DNA from 2 places in the Arthrobacter sp. KBS0702 genome. Region 2 is predicted to be linked to the other one. Evidence: predicted binding sites of a transcription regulator. Region 2 holds the regulator's gene; the other holds the start of a gene.
The links. Region 2 encodes LexA, which represses DNA repair genes until DNA is damaged. Its sites were predicted from a motif close to TCGAACANNTGTTCGA; they were not measured.

Region 1 (3,855 bases), 420 kb from region 2:
CGGAAGTCGCAGGGACACTTCACCGAGCAGTGGAGCAGCACCGGCGATCTGCACTCGCACCTGGAGGAGTTCTTCACGGGGCACGAGGTGGTGAAGGCATTCGGCCGCCAGCAGGCGGCCGCAGATACGTTCCGGGCGAGTAACGACCGTCTTTTCCGGGCAGCCTCCAGCGCCCAGTACCTGTCCGGCGTCGTCCAGCCGCTGATGATCTTCGTCGCCAACCTGAACTACATCGCGGTCGCGGTGCTCGGCGCGCTGCAGGTCGCCACCGGCACCATGACGATCGGCGGCGTCCAGGCGTTCATCCAGTTCAGCAGGCTCTTCAGCCAGCCGATGGGCCAGATCGGCGGCATGCTGACCCTGATGCAGTCCTGCGCGGCCTCCGCCGAGCGGGTCTTCGCACTGCTGGACGCACCGGAAATCCCCGCAGATGCCCCTGCCGCGGGCGCCGCCGGCGCGGCAAGGGCCGCGGCCGCACGCTCCGGCGGAGAGTCCGCGGGGCCCACGGGCCGGGTCACCTTCGAGGGCGCGACCTTCGGCTACAGCCCCGGCGCGCCCGTGGTGGAGGATCTGTCCTTCACCGTGGAGCCGGGCCAGACGGTGGCGATCGTTGGCCACACCGGTGCCGGAAAGACCACCGTGGTCAACCTCCTGATGCGCTTCTATGAACTCGACGCCGGCAAGATCACCGTGGATGGCCAGGACATTGCGGAACTGCCGCGCGACGGCCTGCGGGCGGCCATCGGCACCGTGATGCAGGATACCTGGCTGTTCACCGGGAGCATCCGGGAGAACATCGAATACGGCCGTCCCGGCGCCAGCGACGCCGACATCACCGCCGCAGCCCAGGCAAGCCACGTGGACCAGTTCGTGCGTGCCCTCCCGGCCGGCTACGCCACCATGCTGGGCAACGACGGCGACTCGCTCAGCCGCGGCCAGCGACAGCTCATCTCAATCGCCCGGGCGCAACTGGCCGGCCGCAGCATCCTGATCCTCGACGAGGCCACCAGCTCGGTGGACAGCAGGACGGAGGTCCAGATCCGGCAGGCCATGTCCAAGCTGCGGCAGGGCAGGACCAGCTTCGTGATCGCCCACCGCTTGTCCACCGTCCGCGACGCTGATCTAATTCTCGTCATGGACCACGGACGGATTGTTGAACAAGGGAACCACCAGGAACTGATGGCGGGGGAGGGCCTCTACACGGGCCTCTACCGTGCCCAGTTCGCCGGCCGGGAAGAATTCGACGGCGTCCTGGAGCCCGAACTGTGACCTCGCCGGAGTCCGGCCTGGCACGCTTTCCCGGCGGCTGGAAACCCAACACCGGCAGCTCGGTACCGCTGTTCGAACAGCTCCGGCTGAACATCATCGAGCGGGCCGACGACGGCACCCTGGCTCCGGGCACCCGGCTACCCGCCGTCCGCAGCCTGGCGGCCGATCTCGGTGTCGCGCCGCACACCGTGGCGCGCGCCTACAAGGAACTCGAGGCCGCCGGCGTCGTCGCCACCCGTGGCAGGAACGGCACCGTCGTGTGTGCCCGCGACGAGGCCTGGGGCTCACTGAGCGCGGCCGCCGCGGAATTCGCGGCGGCCGCCAAAGCCCAGGGCGCCAGCTTCGCCGAAGCCGTCCAACTCCTGGCGGCCGCATACGACCGCCATTAGCTCAACCGCCAATAGCACAACAGCAGCCGGAATGGATATTCGAAGAAGTTTTCGATTAGCATTGGAGGCGTGCCTAAAGCCGTAGCTGAAGAACCTGCCGTCGATGTCCAGCCCGCCGCCGCTCCGGAAAAGTCCGGAAAAGGCGCCGGCCCCCAGCCATCCGGACCGGCGTCGCCGGGCGCGGAGCTGGTCCGCCCCGACCTTTCCCGACTGGTCGTGAAGGGCGCACGCGAACACAACCTGCGCAACGTCGACCTCGACCTGCCCCGCGACGCGATGATTGTCTTCACGGGGCTTTCCGGCTCCGGTAAATCCTCGCTCGCCTTCGACACAATCTTCGCCGAAGGCCAGCGCCGCTACGTCGAGTCGCTCTCCGCCTACGCCCGCCAGTTCCTCGGCCAGGTGGACAAGCCCGACGTCGACTTCATCGAAGGCCTGTCGCCGGCCGTCTCGATCGACCAGAAGTCCACCAGCAAGAACCCCCGCTCCACCGTGGGCACGATCACCGAGATCTACGACTACATGCGCCTGCTCTGGGCCCGCGTGGGTCGCCCGCACTGCCCGGTCTGCGGCGAGCCCGTCACCAAGCAGACCCCCCAGCAGATCGTCGACCAGCTGCTGGAACTGCCCGAGGGCACCCGGTTCCAGGTGCTGGCCCCGGTGGTCCGCGGCCGCAAGGGCGAATTCGTCGAGCTGTTCAAGGAGCTCACCGCCAAGGGCTACTCCCGGGCCCGGGTGGACGACAAACTGATCCAGCTCAGCGAGCCGCCCAAGCTCGGCAAGCAGTTCAAGCACACCATCGAAGTCGTCGTGGACCGCCTGGTCGTGAAGGAAGGCATCAGCCAGCGACTCACGGACTCGGTGGAAACCGCGCTGGGCCTGGCCGAGGGCCGTGTCCTGGCCGAATTCGTCGACCTCGAGGCGGACGATCCGGAGCGGATCCGGGCCTTCTCGGAGCACCTCGCCTGCCCCAACGAGCACCCTCTCGCGATTGACGAAATCGAGCCCCGCTCGTTCTCCTTCAACAACCCCTTCGGCGCCTGCTCGGCCTGCAGCGGCATCGGCACCAAGCTCGAAGTGGACGAGGAACTCCTCATCCCCAACTCCGAGCTCTCGCTCTCCGAGGGCGCCATTGCGCCCTGGTCGCTGGGCGCCGCCACCACCGAATACTGGAACCGGCTCCTCGGCGGCCTGGCTAAAGAGCTCGGCTTCAAGATGACCACGCCCTGGGAGAAGCTCTCCGCCGAGGCGCGGCAGACCGTGCTGCACGGCAAGGACCACAAGGTCGTGGTGCAGTACCGCAATCGTTTCGGCCGGGAGCGCAAATACAGCACCGGCTTTGAAGGCGTGGTCCAGTACGTGCACCGCAAGCACACCGAAACCGACTCGGACTCGGCCAGGGACCGCTACGAGGAGTACATGCGGCAGGTCCCGTGCCCGGCGTGCAATGGCGCCCGGCTGAACCCGGCGTCGCTGTCGGTCCTGATCAACGGCAAGTCCATCGCGGAGGTCGCCGCGCTGCCGATGCGCGAGTGCGCACACTTCCTGGACAGCCTGGTCCTCACCGGCCGCGAGGCCCAGATCGCCCACCAGGTTCTCAAGGAGATCCAGGCCCGCCTGACCTTCCTGCTCGACGTCGGCCTGGAATACCTGAACCTCGAACGGCCCTCCGGCACCCTGTCCGGCGGCGAGGCCCAGCGCATCCGGCTGGCCACCCAGATCGGCTCCGGCCTCGTCGGCGTCCTCTACGTCCTGGACGAGCCCTCCATCGGTCTGCACCAGCGCGACAACCGGCGCCTGATCGAAACCCTGACCAGGCTCAGGGACCTTGGCAACACCCTGATCGTGGTCGAACACGATGAGGACACCATCCAGGAGGCCGACTGGGTGGTGGACATCGGACCCGGCGCCGGCGAGCATGGCGGCATGGTGGTGCACTCCGGGTCCTATCATGACCTGCTGAAGAACACCGAGTCCCTGACCGGGGACTACCTCTCGGGCCGGAAGTCCATCGCGGTGCCGAAGAAGCGCCGCAAGTACGACAAGAAGCGCGAGCTGAAGGTCGTCGGGGCCAAGGAAAACAACCTGCTCAACGTTGACGCCGCCTTCCCGCTGGGCCTGTTTACGGCCGTCACCGGTGTCAGCGGTTCAGGCAAGTCCACCCTGGTCAACGAGATCCTCTACAAGGTGCTCGCCA
Region 2 (3,855 bases):
ACCGCCGAAGGCCTGGAGGATTTGCTGGAGGACTTCGTTGGAGCCGTTGGCGGCCCAGATGTTGGCGGCGTCGAGGCCGTGGCCGAGATACTCGGCCAGCCCTTCCCGCAATTCGGTGAACTCGCGGTCAGGGTACCGGTTCAGCCCGGCGGCAGCCTCGGTCACTGCCTCTGCGATGGCCGCGCGGACGTCGTCCGGGACGCCATGGGTGTTTTCGTTGACGTTCAGCAAGATCGGAACATCCAGCTGGGGCGCGCCGTAAGGCCGCAACCCCCGCAGATTGGTCCGGAGGGGCAGTCGGTTGAGGCGCTCTAGCTGGTCAGTCACGTGCCTAGTTTAAGTGAGACCACGCCCGGCCCCGAAACTGTGACCTCCAGAGGGCGGCCGGGGATTACCTGGAGGGCACGTAGAGCTGCTGGCCGGGGATAACGCGGGCGGCATCGAGGTTGTTGAGCTGCACAATGTCGGCGACCACGTCGCGGGGGTCGCGCTCCGGTGCCACTGCGCCGGCGATGGCCCACAGCGACTCCCCCGGCTGGACCGTCACGGTGACCGTAGGGGTGAGCGAGAGCTCCGCGGTCGAGTCGGCGGCTTTGGCCGGCGCATTCAGGAAACCGGCGAGCGAAAGGACGAGGGCAGCCAGCAGAATCAACGGCAGGCCGAAGAAGACGAAGCGGCCCCGGCGGGTCAGCCGCAGCGGCGCCTGCCTGGGCGCAACGGCAGGCACAGCCCGCTGCCCGCGGCTGGCTTCCTGCCCGTCGAAGATGCCGTGCGGGCCGAAAGCCTCGAACCGTGACGCCTGCACGGGAACGGAAACCTGTGAACCGGAAATAGCGCTTACTGCTGACATGAACTGAGCCCTCCTGGACTTATCTGTGCCGCCCGGCGTACTCCACGTACTCGCCGCCAACCGGCCGAACCATCTAACGCAAACCTGGACCGCAAATCTTGATCACTACGTTCGAACACAGAACCGAACCGAAAGATCCCGTCCCGGCGACTAACTTCGAACACATATTCGAACGTTGTAGTTCCTGTTTTAGCACTTATGAACGAACAATGTCGAGACTCGCTAGAACAAATGTTTGAAAAAGCGTGTCTGCTGGCCTACTTTTGAACCAGCAGAACCACTTGTGGTGATCAACAGCAGTTGATCAGCGGGGTCTGACATTTTCAGACCAGTTGGTCCCGGCAGCCCAGGCGGCCGGGCGGAACGGAAAGGCGTGGCGAACATGGCAGCACAAGCCGCCGGCGGGAGGGCCGCCCAGCGGAGCCCCCAGGCCGGCCGGGCGCCGAAGGGCCTCACCGTCCGGCAAAAGAAGATCCTGGAGACCATCCAGCGGTCCGTGACCGACAACGGCTACCCGCCCTCGATGCGCGAGATCGGCGACACCGTCGGCCTCGCCAGCCTCTCCAGCGTCACCCATCAGCTCTCGCAGTTGGAAAAGCTCGGTTACCTGCGGAGGGACCCCAAACGGCCCCGCGCCATGGAAGTCCTTTTGCCCCTGACGCTCGACGAGGGTGCCACCAAGGTCTCCGGGGTGGCGAAGTCCACCGGCCTGCGGGCCGTCGGCGGCGTTGCGGTCTCGGAACTCGCCAGTGCCACCGACACCGCAATGGTGCCCTTCGTGGGCCGGATCGCCGCCGGCGGCCCGATCCTGGCCGACCAGGTGGTGGAGGACGTGATGCCGCTGCCGCGCCAGCTGGTGGGCCACGGCGAATTGTTCATGCTTCGGGTGGCCGGCGACTCGATGATCGACGCCGCCATCTGCGACGGCGACTGGGTGGTCGTCCGCCGCCAGAACGACGCCGTCAACGGCGACATCGTGGCTGCCTTGCTCGACGACGAGGCAACGGTCAAGACGTTCCGCCAGCGCGACGGCCACACCTGGCTGCTCCCGCAGAACACCCAGTACGAGCCGATCCTCGGCGACCATGCCGTCATCATGGGAAAAGTCGTCTCGGTGCTTCGCTCCCTCTAGCGCCGCCGGCACGTACTGCGCCCGGCATAGAAAGGCCCCGTCCGGGTTTTCCGGACGGGGCCTTCGTCGTTGGGTGAGCGGCCTAGGTGGCCGTCTCCTTTGCTGGGCTTTCCTTGGCCAGCCGTGCGAGGGCGGCCAGGGCCACCGCCGGGTCGGTGGTGGGCCAGAACGGCGGCAGCGCGGCGCGCAGGAACCCGCCGTAGCGCTCGGTAGACAGCCGGGAGTCCAGGACAGCCACTACGCCCTTGTCCGACGTCGAGCGGATCAGCCGGCCGGCGCCCTGGGCGAGCCGGATGGCCGCGTGGGTTGCAGAGACGCTCATGAAGCCGTTACCGCCGGCTCGGGCCACAGCACGGGAGCGGGCGGTCATGAGCGGGTCATCCGGCCGCGGGAACGGAATCCTGTCGATCACCACCAGCCGGCAGGAGTTTCCGGGCACATCGACGCCCTGCCAGAGCGACATCGTGCCAAAGAGGCAAGTGTCAGGCTCGTCGGCGAACTGCTTAACGAGTGCCGTCATGGTCGACTCGCCCTGGCAAAGGATACTCAGGCCCAGCCGTGGCCGCATGGCTTCGGCGGCTTCTTCAGCGGCACGCCGGGAGGAGAAGAGGCACAGGGCGCCGCCGCCGGAGGCCCGGATCAGCTTTTCGAGCTCGTCGAGGGCTTCCGGGGAGGTCCCGCGGCCCGGCTTGGGCAGGTGCTTGGCGACGTAGAGGATGCCCTGCTTCGGATACTCGAACGGGGACCCGACATCGACGCCGGTCCAGCTCGGTGCGCCGGGGCCGACCAGGCCCAGGCCTCCGGCCGCCGGTTCGAAGGCCGAGCCGATGGCGAGGGTTGCCGAGGTCAGCACGACGGTGTGGTCGGCGAACAATCCCTCGCGCAGCCGCCCGGCGACGCTGAGCGGGGCGATGTTGATCAGGGCCGGCGCGGAGTCATCAGGCTGCGAATAGCCCTGCTGCGGGTCGAAGCTGCTGTTGCGGGAGAACCAGACCACCTCGCGGTTCTCCTTGGCCGCCAGGAGCCGTTCGCAGAGTTCCAGGATCACCATCAGTCGGGACCGGGCGAGCTGCCGTCCGCCGTCGGCGGTGTTGGCGCTGTCCCCCTTGGAGTCCGAAAGCGCGGCGCGGCAGGCGTCACGCAACTGGTCCACGCAATCGAGTTGTTCGCTGTTCAGTCCGTTCGGCATCAAACCGCTGGGAACGCCCTCAATGGCGAGTTCGAGGTTGGACGCGGCATTGTTCAGCGCATCCACGGTGATTCCGGCGTGCTTGCGGGCGCCCGACGCGGCAGCGTGCACCATGGCGACGGACAGCTGTCCGGACACGGCGCCGGTCACCCGGTCCTGCAGTTCGTGGGCCTCGTCCACCACCACGACGTCGTACTCCGGGAGGACCGCGAGGCCTTCGAAGGCGCTGACGGCCAGCATCGCGTGGTTGGTGACCACGACGTCGGCGTCGGCGGCGTTCTGGCGGGCAAGTTCGCTGAAGCATTCGGCGGCGAGCGGACACTTCTGCGCGCCCAGGCACTCCATGGAGGTGACGGAGACCTGCCGCCAGGCGCGGTCGGTCACCCCGGGCATCAGTTCGTCGCGGTCCCCCGTCTGGGTGTCCTCAGCCCAGTCGCGGAGCCGGACCACTTCCTTGCCGAGCTGGGACGACGGTCCGCCCATCGCCGCGGCGAAGTGCGGCACGGACGTGTCCTCGCCGAGGGAGAACAACTGGCCCTCGGACGGTTCCTCGGAAGGGAAGCCGCCCTCGAGCTTGTGGCGGCACACGTAATTGGAGCGGCCCTTGACCAGGGCGACCTTCACCGGCCGGTCCAGGGCCGGGGTGATGGTCTTGAGCAGCCGGGGCAGGTCGCGGCCAACAAT

Region 1: a site for LexA is predicted at 1,698-1,713, ahead of uvrA (excinuclease ABC subunit UvrA). Genes of this name have one in related genera too.

What each region holds. Positions count from the first base shown of each region.
Region 1 is NZ_CP042172.1:1,722,932-1,726,786, forward strand. It holds gene FFF93_RS07905 (ABC transporter ATP-binding protein) at 1-1,269, shown strand, start outside; gene FFF93_RS07910 (GntR family transcriptional regulator) at 1,266-1,658, shown strand; gene uvrA (excinuclease ABC subunit UvrA) at 1,845-3,855, shown strand, end outside.
Region 2 is NZ_CP042172.1:1,299,129-1,302,983, reverse strand. It holds gene FFF93_RS05960 (histidinol-phosphate transaminase) at 1-327, opposite strand, end outside; gene FFF93_RS05955 (LysM peptidoglycan-binding domain-containing protein) at 392-850, opposite strand; gene lexA (transcriptional repressor LexA) at 1,233-1,982, shown strand; gene FFF93_RS05945 (ATP-dependent DNA helicase) at 2,065-3,855, opposite strand, start outside.